DNA from 4 places in the Lysinibacillus sp. NPDC096418 genome. Region 1 is predicted to be linked to each of the others. Evidence: riboswitches for the same ligand, from Rfam matches in the RefSeq annotation. Region 1 holds a riboswitch; each other region holds the start of a gene.
What was found. Region 1 has a riboswitch for cobalamin ahead of nikA (nickel ABC transporter substrate-binding protein). Riboswitches for the same ligand answer to the same signal wherever they lie in the genome.

Region 1 (5,561 bases):
GACTTGTCTAAATAACTCAGGTACAGGGCTGACTAATTCATACAATAATTCCTTTTCAGGTTGTCCCCATAAATGAATTGTTTTATCTAAGTAAAATTCTTGCCAATCTAAATCTGATTTACCATCCTGTTTTGGTAGCGCTTTTAAAAACTTGCGGAACATGAAAAATCCGCCAATCCCCATTAACGAAATTAGTACGGCTACCCAAAATAAGATAAACCATAGAAACCAACCATCTAACAAACCGTTCACCTCTTTACATTCTCTCTCCCTCTATTATAGAAGCTAGTGAAAAAAAATTCATCCTAATTGTCCCTTTTTTGACAAGTCAATCGTATATATTGTGTAGAAAGGGGGGACGCATATGGCAAACTCAATGTTTTTAGGCGCAACATTGCGCTTAAAGTATATTACAGGTCTGAACGACAAAAGTGAGCCGATTTTCGTTACAAAGTCGTACCGTAACTTAAATAGCTCGCATACTGCAGAAAATTTACTAGCGATAGCATCAGCAATCGCTAGTCTATCTTCTCATCCACTTGATAGTGTGACAAAGCAAGAAACAACAGATTTATCGTAAGGGCTGATTAATGATAGAAAAAAGAGGAGGTGCGAAAAATGGCACAAGTATTAGAATTGCAGTTTGAAACAACGGAAGGAAAGACTTCGACAATTTCCATCGATGCGCCTAGGCAAGATGTGACGGCAGAAGAGATTCAGCAAGCGATGGAAACAATTATCACTGCAAATGTATTTGAAGTACAAGCTGGTGCTTTTGTAGGCATGAAAGGCGCTCGAATTGTTGATCGACAAGTTTCACCATTTGAATTAGATATTGTGTAAATCCGAAAGTGGTCTTTGTGGTGAATGCTGCAAGGACCATTTTTAAAAAGGGGGGTACCGTTTATGGAACAGATGCTGAATATGGTATCAGATATAGGCTTTCCAATTTTGGTGTCGTTTTATTTGCTACATCGAGTGGAAGTAAAACTAGATGCAATTCACGATGTTCTTTTGGCGTTAAAGTGAAGCTAGACTTCACAAATATGTACGAAAGCTGTCACGCGGAAAACTTGTCATCGCTTACATTATTCGGGTAAGATGGAGTTAGTGTAAGTTAGGGAGTGAGTAGGGATGAAGGTAAAGGTAGTAGGATTAGTGATGCTGCTTGCAGTTTCGGCTGTGCTTAGTGCATGTGGCAATGTGAAGTTTAAAGCGGACTATAATTATGAAATGCAAGAATTTGAGCATATCAATCAACGAAATGAAACTGTTTCGCTTGAGAGTTTAAAAGGTAAACCGTGGTTAGGTATGTATATTTTCACGAATTGTGTTGATGTATGTCCGCCAATGACATTTAATATGACACAAGTTCAAGAAAAGCTCGTGGAAAAGGGTATTGAAGATTATAATATTGTGGCCTTCTCTGTAGATCCAGATGTAGATACACCAGAAGTATTAGCAGATTATTTAAGTCCCTATAATGCGCCAGATGAATCGAAGTGGAATCTATTGACAGGGTATTCGCAAAAATACATCGAACAGTTTGCAGCGAAATCAACAAAATTGATTGTGAAAGATGATCCTAAAACTGACCAGGTCATGCATGCGGTGACATTTTTCTTAGTAGATAAAGACGGTGTACTTGTAAAACAATATAGAGGTCAATCAGACGACCCATCTGAGGTACCAATCGATACAATCGCTGTCGATATAGAAACATATATTGAAGAAAACTTATAAGAGCAAGCTAGTACTATTTTTGTAGTACTAGCTTTTTAATTTATGAATATATTTTTATAAAGAATAGTATTTTCGGCAGAGATTTAGTAGTACAACCATCCAAATTAAGGGAGGAATTATAGATGAACATAGGGCAGATATACTTAGGTGTGATTCAAGAAAGATTTCAGGCTATCAAAGAATTAGGTGATAGAACGTTTGCACAGTTGGCACATGATCAATTGCACTGGTCTTACAACGAGGATTCCAATAGTATTGCTGTCATTATCAAACATATGAGCGGTAATATGGTGTCTAGGTGGACAGATTTTTTAACGACGGATGGGGAAAAGCCAACAAGAAATCGTGATGATGAATTCTTTGATAGCTTCACTTTAAAAGAAGAGCTAATAGCGGTTTGGGAAAAAGGATGGCAAGTTTTCATTGACACATTACGTGGATTAACTGAAGAAGATTTACTGAAAGTCGTAAAGATTCGAGGAGCGCAGCATACAGTGATTGAGGCGATTGAGCGACAAGTGGCCCATTATGCAATGCATGTTGGACAAATTGTTTACATTGGCAAGCAACTTAAAGGGGAAGAATGGGAAACGTTGAGTATTCCAAAAGGTCAATCAAATGCCTTTACAGAGGCAATGATGAAAGAACAAAAATAGTCAAGACGATTACAGAAAGAAGTAGTTTAATTTATTATATTCAGAAAATATAATTGACTATGTTATTTTACCATGTTATGTTTGTTACTAATTTAATATCGGTCATTACAAGTTTGTTTGATAAAGATTGTATATCAAATAATTAAAAGGAAAATGGGTGTAAATCCCATGCTGTCCCGCAGCTGTAAATGAGGAGTTTTGTTTTGAATGCCACTGAGTATGTACTTGGGAAGGTGAAACAAAATGTTGATTCATGAGCCAGAATGCCTACTTGTAATAAGATTCATTAAAGATCTACGAAAGATAGGGAGATGGATAGAGAGCTTTTTAATAGTGGGTTTTTCTGTCCTTATTCAACATGAATAGGGATTTTTTTATGCGTATTTTTCTATTTTGTAATAATTTTTTTGATGGTGAGATAGCATTAGCTTTTTTTAGTGGGTTTTAATGAACCTAGAACAAAGACAGGGAGAAATGACAATGACATTGAAAAAGAGTATTTTACCAATAATGTTAGTATTGCTGATGGTAATAGTAGCGGGTTGTTCAAGCGCTAATGACAATAGTTCAGCAACACCAAAAAAAGCAGGCAATGAACAGAAAATGTTAACAATAGGCTGGCCATTAGATGTAGGACCGCTAAATCCCCATACATATTTACCAAACCAATTGACTGCACAAGCAATGGTCTATGAATCATTAGTAACGTATAACGATGATGGCACTATTTCGCCTGCGTTAGCAGAAAGTTGGGATATATCGCCTGACAAAACAGCATATGTATTTCATTTAAGAGAAGGCGTACAGTATTCAGATGGTACTGCATTTAACGCAGATAATGTTGTGCGTAATTTTAATGCAGTATTAGCTGACCGTGAAATGCATTCTTGGATGGGGATGGTCAATCATATCGTGGAAGTTGTGAAAGAGGATGACTATACAGTTCGTTTACAATTAGATGAACCATACTATCCAGTGCTCAATGAATTAGCTTTTGTTCGTCCATTCCGCTTTTTAGGGGATAAAGGCTTCCCAGAAGGTGATGCAACATACAAAGACATTCAAGCACCAATTGGTACAGGCCCTTGGGTATTAACGGAATATAAAAAAGACGAGTACGCACTTTTCAGCCGCAACGAACATTATTGGGGTGAAAAGCCGGAAGTAGATCAAGTAAAGGTAAAGATTATTCCTGATTCGGAGTCTATTTCACTAGCATTTGAAAATAAAGAATTAGACTTGATTTATGGACGTGGGATTATTAGCTTAGATAATTATACATTCTTGAAAGATAGCGGCAAATATAAGACGGCTATTTCAGAACCATTATCGACACGTGCTTTATTATTCAATACACAATCAGGTCCTTTAGCAGAATTGGAAGTGCGTCAAGCATTACAATATGCAATTAATAAAGAGCAAATGGTAGAAAGCATTACACATGGTACTGAAAAAGTAGCCAATACATTATTTTGGGATGCCATTCCATATGCCAATATTGAGTTAACGCCAATTATATACGATCAAGAAAAAGCAACGCAAATATTGGATGAAGCGGGTTGGGTATTAAAAGCGGGCGAAAAAGTACGCTCGAAAAATGGAGAGAAGCTTGAATTAGATTTAATTTATATCGCAACAGATGCGGTTCAAAAACCAATGGCAGAATTAATGCAGGGTGAATTGGCGAAAATCGGTGTGCAATTGAATCTAGAAGGTGCTGATGTAATGGTAGGTCTTCAAAAAATGATGGATGATCAAGCCGACATTAATTTCTGGCGTACAAATGGCCCACCAACAGATCCGCATAGCTTTGCAAATGAATCAGCTACACCGAATTCAAGTGTAGTGTATGAAGCGAAATTAGGGTTACCAAACGCAGCAGCAATTGATGAAAAAATTCAGCAATTACTAATTGGTACAGATGAAGAAGAACGTGTGCAATTATATACAGACATTTTGACAATATTCCATGACCAAGCATTATTCTATCCAATCTCATATGAAACAAATAATGTTATTTATCATGACTATGTGAAAGATTTCTCTCCTCGTGCATCGGAATATGATATTCCTTTTGCTCAAATAGATTTGGAGAAGTAGAAGTGAAAAGTGGTATTGCAAATAAGTCCCTTAAGCAAGACAACTTGCTTTCTACATTGTAAAAATCCCAAGGTCACAGCGTAAGTCGCAACCCGTGCTAAGCGCAGTTTGTTGCGTCTTACGGCTTGTGCGTGCTCCTACCGCTACGTTTCACTCACGCTTTCTTCGCAAATTAAGTTCCCGTAGGAGTCTACGCAGATTTTTGACTGTATATCAAAAAAATAGATACGCTCAGCATACTATTTTTCTTTTTGAGCAGCCCTTATTTTTCAATACGACGTTTTAGGAAGTGACTACTATATACGAATCTACATGGCTCTTTTGTCTGAAACGCATCCTTACTTTGCCATTTGTCTTAGTGGGGGTATCGATGATTACTTTTATATTTGTTCGCTTTGTACCTGTGGAGCCCGCAGAAGTCATTCTTAGAATGTCACGAATTGCTCCTACACCTGAAGCAATTCAAGCATTGCGCGAAGAACTTGGTACGGATAAACCTATGCTTATTCAATTCTTTATATGGTTGAAAGGAGTGGTACAGCTAGATTTTGGTACTTCCTTTGTCAGTAAATTACCTGTAGGGCATGAAATTTTCGCGAAACTACCAGCTACAATGGAGTTGGCGTTCGCTGCATTTATATTGATTGTCTGTTTGAGTATTCCACTAGGAGTTGTAAGCGCACTTTATAAGAATTCATTTATTGATAAAATCGTTCGCTTTTTTTCTATTATTAGTGTATCGATTCCAACTTTTTGGCTTGGATTTATACTTTTATACATATTTAGTTTGAAGCTTAGTATTTTTCCGACAAATGGTAAGGGAACTCTTTTGCATATTGTATTGCCAACGGTGGCATTAGCTTTACCTGTCATTGGCTTGTTTACTCAGTCTATTCGAACGAGTGTACTAGAAGAGCTCCAAAAACCATATGTCCATTATGCACAATTAAGAGGTTTAAAGAGGCATATTATTATTACAAGGCATGTACTGAAAAATGCTGCAGTTCCGATGACGACCATGCTCGGAATGACACTTGGGAATTTACTCGGTGGTGCAGTAAT
Region 2 (5,561 bases), on a different contig from region 1:
CGCTTTGCCGATAAAGGAATTTAGCTCATCAATTGTTCCGTATGTTTCAACGCGCAAGTTATCTTTATCTACGCGACCACCAATAATGCTCGTTTTCCCCTTATCGCCTGTTTTCGTGTAAAGTTTCATCCTTCTCATCTCCTAAGCTTTTGTTTTATAGTTTTGAATGGCTTGCACTGTCGTTTCAAAAACGCCTTTACCAATAATTTTGCCGACTGCTGTTATTGGGCCACCATAAATCATTTCTTCCCCGTTTTGTGTTGCTGCTATGAGCAGACTATCAGTTGCAGTACCTGTCGCAATGGTATTCGTTCGATTATCACGAATATCTTCCGATTGCAATGCCTTTGTCTTCGCTTCGTTGGCAGTCATCATTGCTTGGAAAAATGCTTCTTCTGATAGACAACCATTAATAATAACCCATGTGTTAATTGTTCCAACGTACGGCTGATCAAGTCGTTCATGTGTACGAGATACGTCTACAGCGTTGCCCACACCAGCAGTCACCATGACAAACACACTGCCAAAATCGGTTTTATATTCGTTCAAAGCGACAAGACTTGTTGAAACAGCTGTCAGCATCACTACTGTTCCCGTTGAAGAAAAATGCTTCCTTTGTAAAAACTCAGCTACTTCCTGCTTTACATCATTAATAATGTAATCACCTGGCACTGACCGATTTAAAAAGCACTCATACCAACCTATACCCGGGTTATGAACAGCTGAAGATACTGTTTTAAGCGGAATCTCTGACTTCATCTGTATAAATCCGTCTACTACTGAGAAATTATCATCCGTAATAATTGCTCGATGTTGATCCTTAGTCGCTGCAGGCATCATCGTAATTTGCGGTTTTGGAATTTCCGGATGTGCATACGTCGTTACTCTCGCATGGTAGACTTCCTCAATTTGCGAAGCAATTAACACTTCATGTGGCGCACCAATCGCTCGCATTTGTCCGTTCTCCATTAATAATAACTCATCACAGTACAGTGACGCCAAGTTCATATCATGCAATACCATAACTACTGTTAATCCACATTCAACTGCTTCTTTACGTACCATATCTAAAATTTGTCGTTGATGAGCAATATCTAAATGGTTTGTCGGCTCATCCAATAATAAAACTTCTGCTGTTTGGGCTAATGCTTGCGCCACAAAAACACGTTGCTGTTCACCACCCGATAAAAATTCCATCGGCGTATCCTCATAGCGCATTACACCCGTTTGCACCATTGCATGTTGTACGGCTTGCTCATCTTTGTCTGACCAGCTCGAGAAAAAACCAGTTTGATGTGGATATCTACCAAGTGAAACTGCCTCACGCACCGTATTCGAAAAAGCATTTGCATGAAGTTGGGGCAGTACCGCCATTTTCTTCGCTAATGAACGTGCATTATAAGATTTTATATTTTTTCCATCTAATAAAATCGAGCCACTAGCTGCAGGCAAAATACCACTCATCACTTTTAGCAAAGTCGATTTCCCACTTCCATTGGGACCTAAAATACCAAGCACTCTACCCTTTTCAACGGTAAAACTTACATCTTTAACAATGGGTACGCCACCATAACCTCCTGATAGCTGTTCAACCTTAATCATGCACGTACCCCCTTACTTCTTCTTTGTTTATAGAAAATGTATGAGAAGACGGGTGCTCCGATAAATGCGGTAATGACACCAATTGGAAGCTCACGTGGCATAATAATAGTACGTGCTACTAAATCACAAATAATTAGTAACGTTGCACCATTTAAAAACGATAAAGGTAATAAATGACGATGATCTGAACCCCAAATCATACGCGTCATGTGTGGAACCACGAGTCCGACAAAGCCGATTGTACCTGATACCGCAACAGCTGCACCTGTTAACATTGAGCCACCTGCTAATATTAGATACTTACTTCGTTTCACATTCACACCTAAATGTTTTGCTCGCTCTTCACCATACAATAACGCATTTAATTCTCGCCTTTGCGTCCATAGCATAACTGAGCCAATCACAACAAACGGCGCAATCATTTGCACATACGGCCAGCCTCGCATGGACACAGATCCAAGCAACCAGCCAATAATTTGGCGTAATTCTTCACCCGTTAACGCGACCATTAACGAAATTAGTGAGCCTAGAAACGAACTAAAAATAACCCCAGTTAAAATAAGCGTCTCCATTTTCAGCGAACGATCGATAAGCCTTGCAAAGCTCATAACAGCTACCATCGTAACGACCGCACCAATCATACTGAACGTCGGTAACGTGTAAATACCCACAACTGGAATGGAAAGTCCGAAAAATAGCGTCATGACTGCTCCCACCGATGCGCCTGAAGAAACCCCTAATGTATAAGGATCAGCAAGTGGATTTTTTAATAGCCCTTGGAATGCCGCCCCTGCAATCGCAAGTGATGCACCGACAAGCCCTGCTAGAACCACACGCGGCATACGAATCTTCCATAGAATATTCGCTGCTGTTTCATCTGCAGCCTTATTCCATAGCACCTCTAATGGAATGTTGGCTGAACCTATTGATACACCACACCATATGCTGACGATTAAGAGTGTAATCGTCAGCATATAGGCAAAGAATGTTTTACTCACTCGAATTCCCCATCCAATTGTGCATTAGTCTGCTCATTTGTTGTCGCTTCTTTCATATTATATGCGGTCAATTCTATTTCCCTATAATTGTCCAATACTGAATCCTCCTAGAATATGCATTTATTGCCCTATTTCCGTGGTTTGTCGATGGACTTTAATATTGATCGCCCACATTTTCAAATTTATCGACATCCACCTTACAAAACATAAAAAAGCCCTCATCAGAAAACAACGAGGGGCGATGCTTGCACGATATTACGGTCGCAAAAAATCACCACCCTATCCTCGTAGGCTGTTACGTGTTGATCTATAAAGGCAGGTCTCCTGGCTCGTGCTACAAACGCTTTTTCATGCCTTCCCGAAAAATTTTCAGTGGCATCGGTTGAAAAAACTCACACTTACAGTGGCGGGACCGCACCGGAATTACACCGATTTCCCTTTTCACTTTATCCTTGGCAGATAAAGAACCTTTATCATTTTATTCAATCTTTTCTTATTATACATGAAAATAGAATTATACAACGATAAAAAAATAGGGACTCTACAACAGAGCCCCCATACACTAAACAATATATGCAAAATATTGGACAGTTTTCATTGGCCCGCCCAATTCACGTAACTCCCAGGTATCCTCTAAATAGATATCTGCTAACTTTTCATACTTACCGCCATACCTTACTGCCCATTCAACCGCTACTACACTTTCATAAAGATGCGCCATTTTTTGTGCAACTTGTTTAGCTTCAAATGTTTTCATTGCATCATCAAGTTTACTAAATTTGTTCAATTGAACAGTCAGTTTCTCAAGTTGACTATGAACTATTTCAACTAATTGATTCGTTTCAAGCTTTTCTAGGCGTTTCAACATCGTATTGATAAACACCTCATGCGCATTAAATTTATCTACTAGACGAATTAACTCTAACGCTAAAATATTCGCCGTTCCTTCCCAAACCGTTAGCACTTGAGCATCTCGCAATAAACGAGGTGTAACAAAATCCTCAATATAGCCATTCCCGCCATGTAACTCAATAGCTTCACTTGCATAATGCACCGCTTGCTCTGCGGTTTCTTTTTTCATAATGGCAATATTCAAACGATTCATGATCACATCTTGTTCGCATCCTTTGCCACTTGTCACAGTATCGTACAATTGAATCAAATCAAACACTGTAGCAACTTCTACGTGTAACTTCGCCGCAAACTTCCCTAATGAATCCTGAACCATTGGATATTGTATTAAAGGCTGACCAAACGCATGGCGATTCGTTACATAATGCTTCGCTTCCAAAAAACCTCGACGCATAATCCCAATCGACGCAACTGCATTACAAATACGCGATAAATTTAGCGCCTCCAGCATATAATAAATACCTTTATTCGGCTCGCCAACTATATAAGCAATTGCTCCATCGAACTCAACCTCACCTGATGGTACTGCTTTAACGCCTAGTTTATCCTTTAAACGGCGAATGCGTAAATGATTAACTGCGCCATCCTCACTACGCCAAGGTACCGCAAATAAAGTTAAACCTTTCGATCCTTTTGGAGCATCTTCCATGCGTGCTAATACCATTGCTACTCCACACATACCAGCATTGGAAGCAAAATACTTTTCGCCATATAAACGATAACTTCCACCGTCCTGCACAGCTTTCACCACATTTGCACCGACATCAGACCCTCCCTGCCGCTCCGTTAAAAACGTCGCACCCTCATAAAGTTCTGTATCACCAGTTGCACATACATGCGATAAAAATCGTTCTTTCACCTCATCATTCGCATAATGATCGAGTAAATAAGCTGTTGCCATCGTTAATGTTACAGGACAATAAAATCCAGGCTCTGCATGTGACAACAAATAACCTTGTGCAAAGCTATACACATAATTCCCTTTTCTACCTAGCTGCGGAATATCCTTATGCACATAACCAACAATTCCTGTATTGTATGTTTCTTCAATCGTTTTTTTATACCCCTCATTCACCCAAACCTCTGACACTTCTTCGCCATACTGGTCATAACGTTGTAAACGAGGCTCACCCTCACGATCTGTATGCTTGGCTCGCACATCAATATCACCTGCACAAAGTTCACCAAAATCCGTTAATTCACGCTTTGCATATGTTAAAAACTCTTCATCTAGCATCGTTTCTAATAGTTTATGCAATGTCTCATCATTCGTAAAAAAATTAGTTGTTCGTGCTACTTCCTGCTGTAATACTTTCATGCTAGCTCACCTCTTGTCCCTTCAACGACTGTTTTAAAATTTTGCCCGCTGCATTTCGAGGAAGTGCTTCCACACATTCAAAAATACGTGGAATTTTATGTTTCGCTAAATGCTCCCCTAGGTAAGCTACAAGCACCTCTTCATTAACATCTACCTTCGAAGCATAGACAGCCTTCACCGTCTCTCCCCACTGTGGATGCGGCACACCGATAACCGCTACCTCAAAAACACCTTCATAGCTTAATAGACAATCTTCAATTTCTTTCGGATAAATATTCACCCCGCCTGAAATAATAACGTCCTTTTTACGATCTACAATCCAAATATAGCCGTCTTCATCAAAACGAGCTAAATCACCAGTGCGTATCCACCCGTCTATAAACGCAACCTTTGTCGCTTCTTCGTCCTTGTAATAGCCCATCATATTTCCTTCACCATACAATACGATTTCACCAATCTCACCGACTAGCACATCTCCACCATTCTCATTAACAATTCTGAGCTCTGTACCAAACGGGGCACGATTACCAATGCTCCCTGCTTTCTGCGTATGCTCCTGCCCAAACAGTATTGCCCCACTTGGCCCCGCCTCGGTTAAGCCGTAAACACAAGTTAAGTTATCTGTTTGGAGTGCATTTTGAATAAAACGAACTTCTTTTTGAGATAATGGCGCACCACCGTAAACCCACCATTTCATCGACGTCAAATCAGCTGTTTGCAACCTTGGCATT
Region 3 (5,561 bases), on a different contig from region 1:
GCTCATTAAAGATTATGGTGTGAAAAATATTATCCGTATTGGTACAATTGGAGCTATGAAGCGTGAAGTGAAAATCCGCGACATCGTCATGGCGATGGCTGCTACGAATGATTCAAAAATGCAAAACATTATTTTTCCGCAAATTAATTATGCACCAAACGCAAGCTTTACTCTTCTTGAGAGAGCATATCGTTTATCTAAACAAAACGCAGATTTGAAAGTGCATGTAGGGAATGTATATACTGGCGATGCATTCTATGAAGACGATGATACGATGATTCATAAGCTAGCTGATTATGGTGTGCTAGGTGTAGATATGGAGACGTCAGCTCTTTATACACTTGGAGCTAAATATGGTATCGACGTTTTAAGTATCATGACAGTAAGTGATCATGTTATTACCGGTGAAGAAACTACAGCAGAAGAACGTCAAACAACGTTTAATGACATGATTATTGTAGCGTTAGAGACTCTTATTAATGAATAGTTTATAGCGATAGAAAAACCTTACTCATATTTCGAGTAAGGTTTTTTGTCGATAAAGAACTGTTTATTTCTAAATCTTAAAATTTAATTTAATAATTCCTGTTTCTTTTAAGGCAAAGAACAAGATAATGACAAATGGACCGACTAGCAACCCAACAATTCCAAATAACTGCAAGCCAATAAACATGGCAATTAGAGTAGGTAAAGGAGATAAGCCAATATGGGCCCCCATAACCTTAGGTTCGACTGTTCGACGAATAATGAGTAGAATAGTAGCTAAGATGAATAATTTGATAGCTAACGGTGTATTGCCCATTAATAAATGATAAGTCCCCCAAGGTGCTAAAATGATAATAGAACCGAGAAATGGGATGACATCAATAATCCAAATGATAAATGCCATTGTTATAGCATACTTTGGCTGGATTATATATAAACCGATAAGTGCAACTCCACCAATGATAAAACTCACGAGTACTTGAGCCTTCATAAAGCCGAAGAGAGCATCTTTTAAGCGGGTAGTAATGATCTTCATCTTGTTTGCAGTTTCTGGTTTTAAATATTTGTATACATTGCGTTTTATTTTAGGAATATCGAGCATAAATAAAAATAAGGCAATCATATAAACAAGAAGGCTAATAAAAAGACTAGGTATATCTGAAAGTAAGCTCGTAACTTTGCTATAATTGAAGAAGGTTAAAAAGGATTCTTCTACCTTTTTGATGAAATCCAATGTAGTATTTTGTAGTGAAGTTCGAACCTCGGTTGGGAAGTTTTCGGTATATTGGGAAATTTGCCCCTGCATCTGTAGCCACATATCAGTTAGCTTTGAAATATAATAAGGTGCTTGTTTAGAAATGGAAATAATTTGCGACATTAATTGTGTAATAGTAAAGTAACACATAACAGCAATAAATGCGGCACTTACTATATAAATAACAGCGACAGCTATTTTTCGTGACATTTTCCATTTACGTTTGAAAAACATGACAATAGGCTCTAACAAAAAGGCGGTAATTCCGGCTAAAATAATGGGAACCGAGACAGGTACAATGAAGTATCCCGCAATAATTAAACCGATAATGACAAGTGTTAGGAACAATGTTTTTCTTGAAATTGTTTTATTCAAAAAACTCACCTGCTTATAAAATTTTAAAAAATTGATGATTTATTAAGTGTAACATAAATTTTTTACGAAATTATGGCGTTCTGAAAGAAATAAAGGTAGGGATGGATAATGGAAAAAGATATATTACAACTTTTTAGTAATTTAACAGAGCATGACCGTGATATTCAATATGAAACTTTTGAAGAGTTAATGAAAATTGTAAAAGAACCTGTAGATTGGACGTATTCGGTCTGGGAACAGCTTATCAAGGCACTTACATATAAAAATGGGCATGTACGCGCACAGTCAGCACAGCTTTTATGTGCACTTGCGGCAAAAAGTGATCCAGAAGAACGGGTATTAGAAGACTTTATGAAAATTTGGGCTGTAACTTATGATGAAAACACTGTTACGGCAAGACATACACTGCAATCGATTTGGCGTATCGGATTAGGTGGACAGGTACAAAGGGATTTAGTTGTTTCGCGTTTAGCGAATCGATTCCACACATGTGTCGATGAAAAACATCCGACACTTATTCGTTATGATATCATAGTATCCTTAAAAAATTTATTTGATGCAACAAATGATATAAAGATATTGAATATTGCCCAGGATTTAATTGAGAAAGAGCAGGATACCAAATACAAAAGGAAATACAAGACAGCCCTTCGTTAAATGTCGAGGATGGCTGTTTTTCTATAGGCGCAAATGTTTTATTGATATAGTATACGGTAGGTTTAAGGCACGAGCTACTAAATCGGTGATCCAATATAAATTAATGATTATTTTAAGTTCGTAGTGCAGTTGTTTCGTGCGAAAAAACTGGGATTTTGTAGATTAGGGGAAATAGTGCTGGGTTATGTGAGTATTCGTAACCTTTCAACTATTAAAGGGCGTTAATTTATGATAAACTGCTTAACAAGTGAATAATTCTTGCAGAATAAAGGTGCTAACTATTAGCATAATCGGGAATTCGGTGAAAAACCGGAGCTGTTTCCGCAACTGTAAGTACAGAAGATATAAGAGAGAAACCACTGTCGATAGAAGAAAAATGCTTCTAGTGGATGGGAAGGTTCTTATTATTTCGCTACATAATCTTTGTAGTGAAGCTGTACAAGCCAGGAGACCGACCTTTATTTGAGCGTATAAGTACTCTTCGGAAGATAAGAGGATATACGGCAAATACATATTGAGCGTTATAGAGCGTGATCAATTATGCTATTTTCGTCGTTCCTTTTCGAAGGGGAGCGGCTTTTTTTATACCTATTTTTACTGGTATATAGCATTCCAGACGCACTATTAATGCGCGAATGAACTTATCGAAATGTATAGGGTCTTATAGCAGCAAGAACATTCTTATAGTAGAAGGGAGGGTCTAGATTTGAAAAAAGATGCACGCTATTCCAGTTATCCATTTATGCGTGAGAAAGTAACAACTGTTGACTTTGAAATACGTACCGACTGCTTAACAACTCATGTAGGAGTGGCGCTTGTAGCTGTCAAAAAAGAAGAAGTGGATGTAGTAAAAGAAGACCTGCTTGAAATTTTACCTATGGCTTATCATGTTAATGGATCAGTACGAGGGAAATTAGCGGTTACTGATGAGGATTTAGCTTGGCTAAGTAATCGCTATGATTTCTATGTGAGCCATGTCAAAGAAGAAATTCAAAGCTTTGTTTTACCGCAGGGTACGGAGGCAGCAGCGGCATTACACTTATGTCGTAGCGAGGCAAAAAAGTCATATCGTTCACTTCATAAAGTTTCTGAGGAACGAGAAGTACCAGAAATTCTATTTAATTATTTAGGTTTACTAGCCAACGTATTTTTTGTTATGGCTGTTTACATGAATCGACAAGCAGGCATTGTAGAAATTCCATTTATAAGTAAGTCTTACCCAATGAAAAAGAAAAAGGAGAATGTCTAAATTGAAAAAGATAGTTAAATTCCAATGGCTTTCAGTATTAATGCTTGCATTTTTACTTGTAGGCTGTGGCACAGCAGATGAAAAGGCGAAAGAGGATACATCAAAACAAGGTGCACAAACTGAAGAGTTAGGCTATAAAGTGAAGGATGACCGCGGTGAAGAAATAGCATTTGATGCCGTACCAGAAACAGTGATTTCATTAGCACCTAGTAACACGGAAATATTATTTGCATTAGGTGTAGGCGATAAGATTGTTGGCGCAACTGATTATGATACATATCCAGCCGAAGCGTTAGAAATTGAGCGTGTTTCGGATTCGATGGTATTTAACAGTGAGCGTATTTTAGGTTTGAATCCGGATGTAGTTATTGCTTATACAGTTGGTGAAAAAGATGCGCTAAAGGTACTTGAAGATGCTGGTGTAAAAGTGTTTGTTATTCAATCAGCAACATCTTTTGAAGACGTTTACGGTGACATCGAGCAACTTGCAAAAGTAATGGGTGTTGAAGATAAAGGTAAACAGTTAAACAAAGAGATTAAAGAGAAAATTGCTGTTGTTGAAGCAAAAGTAAAAGACGTGGAAACACCAAAAAATGTATATTACGAAGTTAGTTCACCACCTAACATTTTTACCCTTGGAGATGACACATTCCAACAAGATATTTTAGATGCAGCTAAAGTAAACAACGTATTTGGCGATCAAAAAGGTTGGATACAAGTTTCGGAAGAAGAAATCATTACGAAAAACCCTGAAGTTATATTAGTACCAAGTATAGGTGATAAAGATGTAGTAGGGGGAATTTTAGGTCGTAACGGCTGGAACACGGTACAAGCTGTTCAAAATAAACAAGTATTCTCATTAGATGAAGATACATTATCTCGTCCAGGTCCACGCATTGGTGAAGCAGTTGAGCTAGTAGCAAAAGCTGTATACCCTGAATTATTTCAATAAGTAAATGTTGTAGGAAGTCGTCTCATTTTATGAGGCGGCTTTTTACTGCTGAAATTGGTATTCTATCTTTTAATTTTATAAAATAGAGGTAAAGGTAATGGCTAAATCAAAGGAGGCGTAATGGATGAGACAATTTGACATGAAAGTTATTCCGTTTGAGGCAGTCTATAATTTCCGTGATATGGGTGGCTATAAGACAAGAGATGGGCGATTTGTAAAGGAAGGCTTGTTTTATCGCTCAGCAGCACTTGGTAAGATGACAGCGGCAGATAAGGAGCGTTTTGAAGCGTTAGGGATTAAAACGATTTTTGATTACCGGGACGACCATGAAGCCCAAAGTAATCCGAATCCGGAATTTTCTAATACTAAGTATATACAAATTCCAGCGAAGGGCAATCATGCTTTTGAAATGCCAACAAATGCTGAAAAAACAATGGGGCGACAAAACTTCTACAAAGTTGTCAATTCAGATATGTTCCGAGATTTTTATGCACAGATGCCATTTAATAATGCTTCATTTAAGAAATTAATGGCGACGATTCAACAACCCGAAAACTTAGGCCTCGTTCATCATTGTGCAGTAGGAAAAGATCGCACAGGGATTGGTGGTGCATTGATTTTATTAGCACTTGATGTACCTGAAGCGACAATTATGCAGGATTATTTAGATACCAATATTCATCTCCGCCCAATGGTAGAACGTATGAAACAAGTTATTCAACAGGATTTTAATGATAAAGAATTACAGCAATTTCACGCGCTAATGTCTGCTAAAGAAGATTATTTACAAGCAGCATTTAATGAGATGGATATACGCTATGGCTCAAAGGAGATATTTTTAGAACAAGAATTTAATCTGACAAAAGACAAACGTGAGCAGTTACAGGCATATTGCTTGCGCTAGATATATTCCTTCCCTCGGAAATGAGGGAGGGGATATTTTTTTGGAAGAAATATGTTAAGATACAGTATGTTTTTATTCATTACAGGAAGAAGTGACGTAAGTTGACTGATGCAGTCATGAAGAAAAAAGGAGATGGACAGTTAAGTTTATTTCACTTAACATGGCCCATTTTCTTAGAAGTATT
Region 4 (5,561 bases), on a different contig from region 1:
AAAAGTAAGCCAGGCAATGTGCTTATAGATTTTTCAAATAATCACGGATACGTAATTGTAGAACCTGCTTATTTACTTATAGAGCAAACGAGTAGTACGGCACAGGCGTTGTAGTACATAGTCCTCCTTTTTATGGAGGGCTTTTTTTAGTTGATGATTTTAATAAAGAAGTGATCTGCAACGTTGCCCAATTTCTCCAAAAGAATCTCTTCATATTATCGTTGGTTTATTGGTAGTAAACCAAAACTTCAAAAAGAATTGGAATTTCGCTTCCTTTTTATTGCATTATTTTTACATATGACTTATTATTACGTTATACGTTATATCGCCAAACGTAATAAAACGAAAAAGGAGGTTTTGAATAGAAGTGAAAGGTAAATTTTCTGAACCGCCATTATTAATTTTGATTAGTCTGGCAGAAAAAAGCTGTCATGGTTATGCGATTATGGAGGATATTGAAAAAAATTACGACATTAAGTTGGGGCCAGGGACGTTGTATGGAGCAATTTCACGTTTAGAAAAAGCCGGCTTTATTCATATGCTTGAATCGGATGATCGTAAAAAAGTTTATGAACTAACAGATGCGGGGCGAAATCATTTAACTGATCAAATAAAAGAGATTCAAAAAGTAACAGCATTAGGAACGAAAAGGCTTGGTCTGACATGAAGTGGTTAATATATTTGTATCCAAAAAGTTGGAGACAGAGATACGGCGATGAATTGATTTATTTTTTGGAACAGACGGATTTGTCATTTTATGTGTTGAAGGACCTAATGCAAGGTATAGTGGATGCTTGGAAACAAGAAATAAGTGAAAGAGAAATTTTTGGCATTCGTATGAGCTATATCGTATTACTTGTTAGTTTAATTAATGTGTTTGTAGTTGTAAAATTCATTTCGTTACGGGAGGTTATTTTAATGGAACAAGTTGCAATAATTATAGCTATGGTCTCGTTTTTCTTTGCAGTATCTATTTTCATTGTTAATCTTTTTAGATCTTCGGATTTCCGAAGTGCTTTTTCAATCAAAACAAAATTATCAAAGATGTCAGTAGGTTTAATGGGGTTATATGCGATTAGTTTTACTGTATTTTTAGTGCTAGCAAATTAATGATACAGAGTGTGTAAGGCTCTTTTTACTTCAATCTCCATTAAAAAACAGACTTAACCCTAAAATATAGAGTGAAGTCTGTTTTGTTTTTCTATCGTAAGCAGTGCATGGCTTCTTGTGCTTCTTGCCAAGGAACGGAATAGCCTTTGCCCTTAGCGCAAAATATACTAGAAGATGTGTATTCAGGATCAACATTTTTATCATAGCCAATCTGAGCAATAACCTCAGCAGTGTTATGACACAAATCATAGCCATCAAACTGCAGTGATAGTGAGCCTTTGCCATTTGTATAAGCGGCAAAATTAGTGCTGTAGCTCATGAATGTAGCTACAGGGGCACGGCCGGTTAGTAAAACGTGCTCCTCAGTCAAAATAGGTGCGTCAAAAGTTCCTGCTGCTTGTTGAACATCAGTTATCATACGCCCAATAAAATCGTTCGGTGCTTTAAGTTTGAAGCGGTAATATGGTTCGAGCAATACATTTTTAGCTTGTTCGAGCCCTTGACGTAGCGCTCGGAACGTTGCTTCACGAAAATCGCCACCATCTGTATGTTTATTATGCGCACGTCCAGTTAGTAGAGTAAAACGAATATCTGTAATAGGATAGCCTGTTAATAAACCATGATGTTCGCGCTCAAATAGATGTTTTTCAATGAGTCGCTGATGTCCAACGGATAAATCATCGGCATGACATGCATTGACAAATGTAATGCCAGTTCCACGCGTGTTTGGCTCCATCAATAAATGTACTTCGGCATAGTGCTTTAACGGTTCAAAATGACCGTAGCCTGTCACAGTCGTCGCAATGGTTTCTAAATATAGGATTTTAGGCTCACCAAATGTAATTACTAGAGAAAAGCGGTTAGTTAGCACTTCACGAAGAACCTCGAGTTGAATGACGCCCATAATATGCACGTGAATCTCTTGAAATTTTTCGTTCCATATAACTCGTAACGTAGGTTCTTCAGCTTCAAGTAAACGAAAGGTTTTTAATACATCTTTTATATGTTGCCCTCCATCATATTGCACCTTTGCCTGTAATGTCGGTACAAGCTCAAATGGTTGTGGATTTATTGAACTACCAAGGACATCACCAATTTGAGCCTGACTTAGTCCTTTCACCGCAAAGATTTCCCCAGCACTTACTTCTTGTACAGTTTCAAATCGATTACCGTTATAAATACGAATTTCCGTTACCTTCTCTGTAACTACTCCTAACGTAAAATCATCTCGAACATGTAAGGTTCCTTGCAATGCTTTTATAAATGTGAGACGTTGATGACCGTCATGACGAATTTTAAATACTTCGCCCTGAAACGGTGCTTCTTTTTCATAATTTGTCGCAGATAGAAGTGGAAGTTGAGCTATAAACTCCTTGATGCCAATATCTTTTAATGCCGATCCTATAAAGCAAGGGAAAGCTCGTTCTCCTTTAATCATTGCTTGCAAGCTTGAAAGGCAAGTAGAGGCATCCAGCGATTCAGTAAGAAAAGAATCAAGTAGCAATTCGTCACGTTCCGCAAGCCATTCGGTAATCTGGCTAGATACATAGTCCGAACGAAGCGACTCATTAATAAATAATACGTCCTCAGAACATTCCTTTTGGAGTTGCGCCATTACTGCATTTACATCTGCACCTTCACGATCAATTTTATTGATAAAGAAAAACGTCGGTACATGATATTGACGTAAAAGTTGCCATACCGTTTCAGTATGACCTTGCACTCCTTCAACGGCGCTTACGATAATAATTGCATAGTCCATGACACGTATAGCTCGTTCCATTTCTGGTGAAAAGTCGACGTGACCTGGGGTATCGATAAGCGTATATGTATCATCTCCGATTTGCATGCGACCTTGCTCGGCAAAAATAGTAATTCCGCGCGCACGTTCGATTGCATGATTATCTAAAAATGTATCTTGGTGATCGACACGACCCCTAGCTTGGATGCTATTCGTATGATAAAGAAGCTGTTCAGAGAAAGTTGTTTTACCTGCATCGACATGAGCGAGCACGCCAATTGTCTTTAACATAAAAATCCTCATTTCATTCGTCGTTGACTATTATTGTAACAGAAAATTATCAGTAATGATTTCATGTTACATAAATAGTCTTTATGATAAAGTAGTGCTTATATATCAAAGAAAATTCTAAAATGGATAATTTTGTGTGATTGCTAGAATAGAATAGTTCTGCTATTCTAAATTTTATAACTTAATATGAAGTTTTTTATTGGTGCAAATGTCTTTGGACATTTGCTTAAAAGGGAAATCGGTGCAATTCCGATGCTGTCCCGCAACTGTAAATGGGGAGTCTATGCACAATGCCACTGTAGCTAAGTTATGGGAAGGCGTATAGACGATGAACCTAAGCCAGGATACCTGCCAATTAAAGCAACACATTTACATAGAACCACGAGGATGGTTGTAGTGACAGGGTAGAGAAACCCATTATTTCACTATGACATCCTCTTGTAGACAAGGGGATTTTTTTTATGCCCTTTGTTATAAGAGGGGAGAGCATTTTGAGGAATCAAACAACAAAAAACATAGCCATAATCCTAGTAATACTGATTGGTGTCGTCTTTGTATCGATGACGATAGCAGTCATGGTGGGCTCTGTATCGATCACACCAAGTACGGTGTGGCGTGTAATTTTATCACATGCGCCTTTCAATCTATTTGGCATTGAATCGGACTGGAGTCGCTCACAAGAAATTATTATTTGGCAAATTCGTACACCAAGAGTCTTACTAGCTATGATTGTCGGGGCTGGTCTTGCCATTTCGGGAGCAGCGATTCAAGCCCTAGTTCGTAACTCGATTGCAGATCCGTATATTTTAGGAATATCCTCGGGTGCATCAGTTGGAGCAACGTCTGTTATACTACTTGGTGCTTTTTCGTATTTAGGTATGTATGCGCTGTCATTTGCAGCCTTTATTGGTGCGACGGTAGCCGTGATAATCGTGTTTTTCCTAGCACGAGTACAAGGAAGAATTTCAGTTATTCGTTTATTATTAGCAGGTATTGCAGTGTCACTCGTGTTATCAGCGATGACGAACTTTATGCTGATGATGTCGAAAGAAGAGGGTGGTCTGAAGGCGGTAATGTATTGGATGATGGGTAGCTTGGCTGGTGCAAAGTGGGCGAATTTAGCGATTCCGTTCGTCGTATTTATTGTTGTCTATTTAATTTTACGATTACACGCACGTCATTTGAATTTATTGTTACTAGGTGAGGAATCAGCCGTAACACTCGGTGTCAATATAGAAAAATTCCGACTGCTCCTTATCCTCTTAATCTCTCTGTTAACGGGCGTGTTAGTAGCAGTTAGTGGGGCAATTGGCTTTATAGGTCTCATTATTCCACATATTGTACGTATGATTGTTGGCTCTAATTATAAATTTGTCTTACCCGTAAGTGCACTACTTGGCGCGATCTTTTTAATATGGGCAGACGCTGTAGCGCGTATTGTCATTGCCCCAGAGGAAATGCCGATTGGGATTATTACTGCTTTATGTGGTTGTCCATTCTTTATTTGGATGCTCCGTAGGCAAACTTATTCATTCGGGGAGGGGGATTAAATGGTATTCGTTGCGCAAAATCTGTCTTTCACTGTACAAAAAGCGAAAATATTAAAAAATGTATCGATGCATATCCATGAGCAAGAGTTTGTAGGTTTAATTGGCCCAAATGGCAGTGGGAAATCCACGTTATTAAAAAATATGTACAGAATGCTTAAACCACAAGTCGGAGATGTGTTTTTATATAATGAAAACATTTACAAGCAATCCGCAAAGGAGATGGCCAAGCAACTTGCAGTTGTAGGACAGGAAACACCAGTACTATTTGACTTTACTGTTAAGGATCTTGTGGCTATGGGACGCACTCCACATAAACGACTCATTGAAGGCGATACGAAAGAGGATCGAGATATCATTGAACAATCAATGCGCCAAGCTGGCATTGTTCATTTAACGGAACGTAATTTTAGTTCCTTATCTGGTGGTGAAAAAAAACGTGTTATTGTCGCAAGGGCATTAGCACAGCAGGCAAAGATAATGGTATTAGATGAGCCAACAAATCATTTGGATGTTCAGCATCAGCTACAGCTAATGGACCTAATACGGAGTTTACCGATTACCGTGGTGGTTGCCTTACATGATTTAAATATTGCAGCGACTTACTGCGACAAAATTTATGTGATGCAAAACGGAGAAATTATGGCTTATGGGACACCACAAGATATATTAACACCTGCCATATTAAAAGAGGTATTTGGCGTACATGCAGAGGTTAGCGTGCATCCCATTACGAAAAAACCACATATTTTCTATATACCAGAGCAATTCTTGTAGTTAGCAAAGGGATCATAGATTTCTTTCTATATAATTTTGATCATTAAAGGAGGAAAGGACATGAAGACATTTAAAAGCATGTGGCTTATTCTTGC

Region 2: linked by a shared signal. The riboswitch ahead of ACIQZG_RS21085 (FecCD family ABC transporter permease) and the one ahead of nikA (nickel ABC transporter substrate-binding protein) in region 1 are both predicted to bind cobalamin.
Region 3: linked by a shared signal. The riboswitch ahead of ACIQZG_RS05810 (hypothetical protein) and the one ahead of nikA (nickel ABC transporter substrate-binding protein) in region 1 are both predicted to bind cobalamin.
Region 4: linked by a shared signal. The riboswitch ahead of ACIQZG_RS21290 (FecCD family ABC transporter permease) and the one ahead of nikA (nickel ABC transporter substrate-binding protein) in region 1 are both predicted to bind cobalamin.

The regions. Positions count from the first base shown of each region.
Region 1 covers NZ_JBIWEY010000030.1:19,565-25,125, forward strand. Annotated here, with positions in the region: gene ACIQZG_RS18470 (DUF2621 domain-containing protein) at 1-243, opposite strand, end outside; gene ACIQZG_RS18475 (DUF1659 domain-containing protein) at 365-580, shown strand; gene ACIQZG_RS18480 (DUF2922 domain-containing protein) at 619-843, shown strand; gene ACIQZG_RS18485 (YvrJ family protein) at 907-1,029, shown strand; gene ACIQZG_RS18490 (SCO family protein) at 1,135-1,743, shown strand; gene ACIQZG_RS18495 (DUF1572 family protein) at 1,866-2,399, shown strand; cobalamin riboswitch at 2,492-2,688, shown strand; gene nikA (nickel ABC transporter substrate-binding protein) at 2,880-4,499, shown strand; gene nikB (nickel ABC transporter permease) at 4,789-5,561, shown strand, end outside.
Region 2 covers NZ_JBIWEY010000040.1:14,978-20,538, forward strand. Annotated here, with positions in the region: gene ACIQZG_RS21075 (cob(I)yrinic acid a,c-diamide adenosyltransferase) at 1-129, opposite strand, end outside; gene ACIQZG_RS21080 (adenosylcobinamide amidohydrolase) at 142-1,602, opposite strand; gene ACIQZG_RS21085 (FecCD family ABC transporter permease) at 1,599-2,576, opposite strand; cobalamin riboswitch at 2,898-3,087, opposite strand; gene ACIQZG_RS21090 (acyl-CoA dehydrogenase family protein) at 3,163-4,830, opposite strand; gene ACIQZG_RS21095 (class I adenylate-forming enzyme family protein) at 4,832-5,561, opposite strand, start outside.
Region 3 covers NZ_JBIWEY010000004.1:44,006-49,566, reverse strand. Annotated here, with positions in the region: gene deoD (purine-nucleoside phosphorylase) at 1-487, shown strand, start outside; gene ytvI (sporulation integral membrane protein YtvI) at 557-1,624, opposite strand; gene ACIQZG_RS05815 (hypothetical protein) at 1,724-2,272, shown strand; cobalamin riboswitch at 2,525-2,746, shown strand; gene ACIQZG_RS05810 (hypothetical protein) at 2,979-3,521, shown strand; gene ACIQZG_RS05805 (ABC transporter substrate-binding protein) at 3,523-4,473, shown strand; gene ACIQZG_RS05800 (tyrosine-protein phosphatase) at 4,598-5,377, shown strand; gene ACIQZG_RS05795 (MATE family efflux transporter) at 5,494-5,561, shown strand, end outside.
Region 4 covers NZ_JBIWEY010000041.1:17,550-23,110, reverse strand. Annotated here, with positions in the region: gene ACIQZG_RS21310 (hypothetical protein) at 1-114, shown strand, start outside; gene ACIQZG_RS21305 (PadR family transcriptional regulator) at 368-667, shown strand; gene ACIQZG_RS21300 (hypothetical protein) at 664-1,110, shown strand; gene ACIQZG_RS21295 (GTP-binding protein) at 1,202-3,142, opposite strand; cobalamin riboswitch at 3,326-3,512, shown strand; gene ACIQZG_RS21290 (FecCD family ABC transporter permease) at 3,703-4,692, shown strand; gene ACIQZG_RS21285 (heme ABC transporter ATP-binding protein) at 4,693-5,466, shown strand; gene ACIQZG_RS21280 (ABC transporter substrate-binding protein) at 5,527-5,561, shown strand, end outside.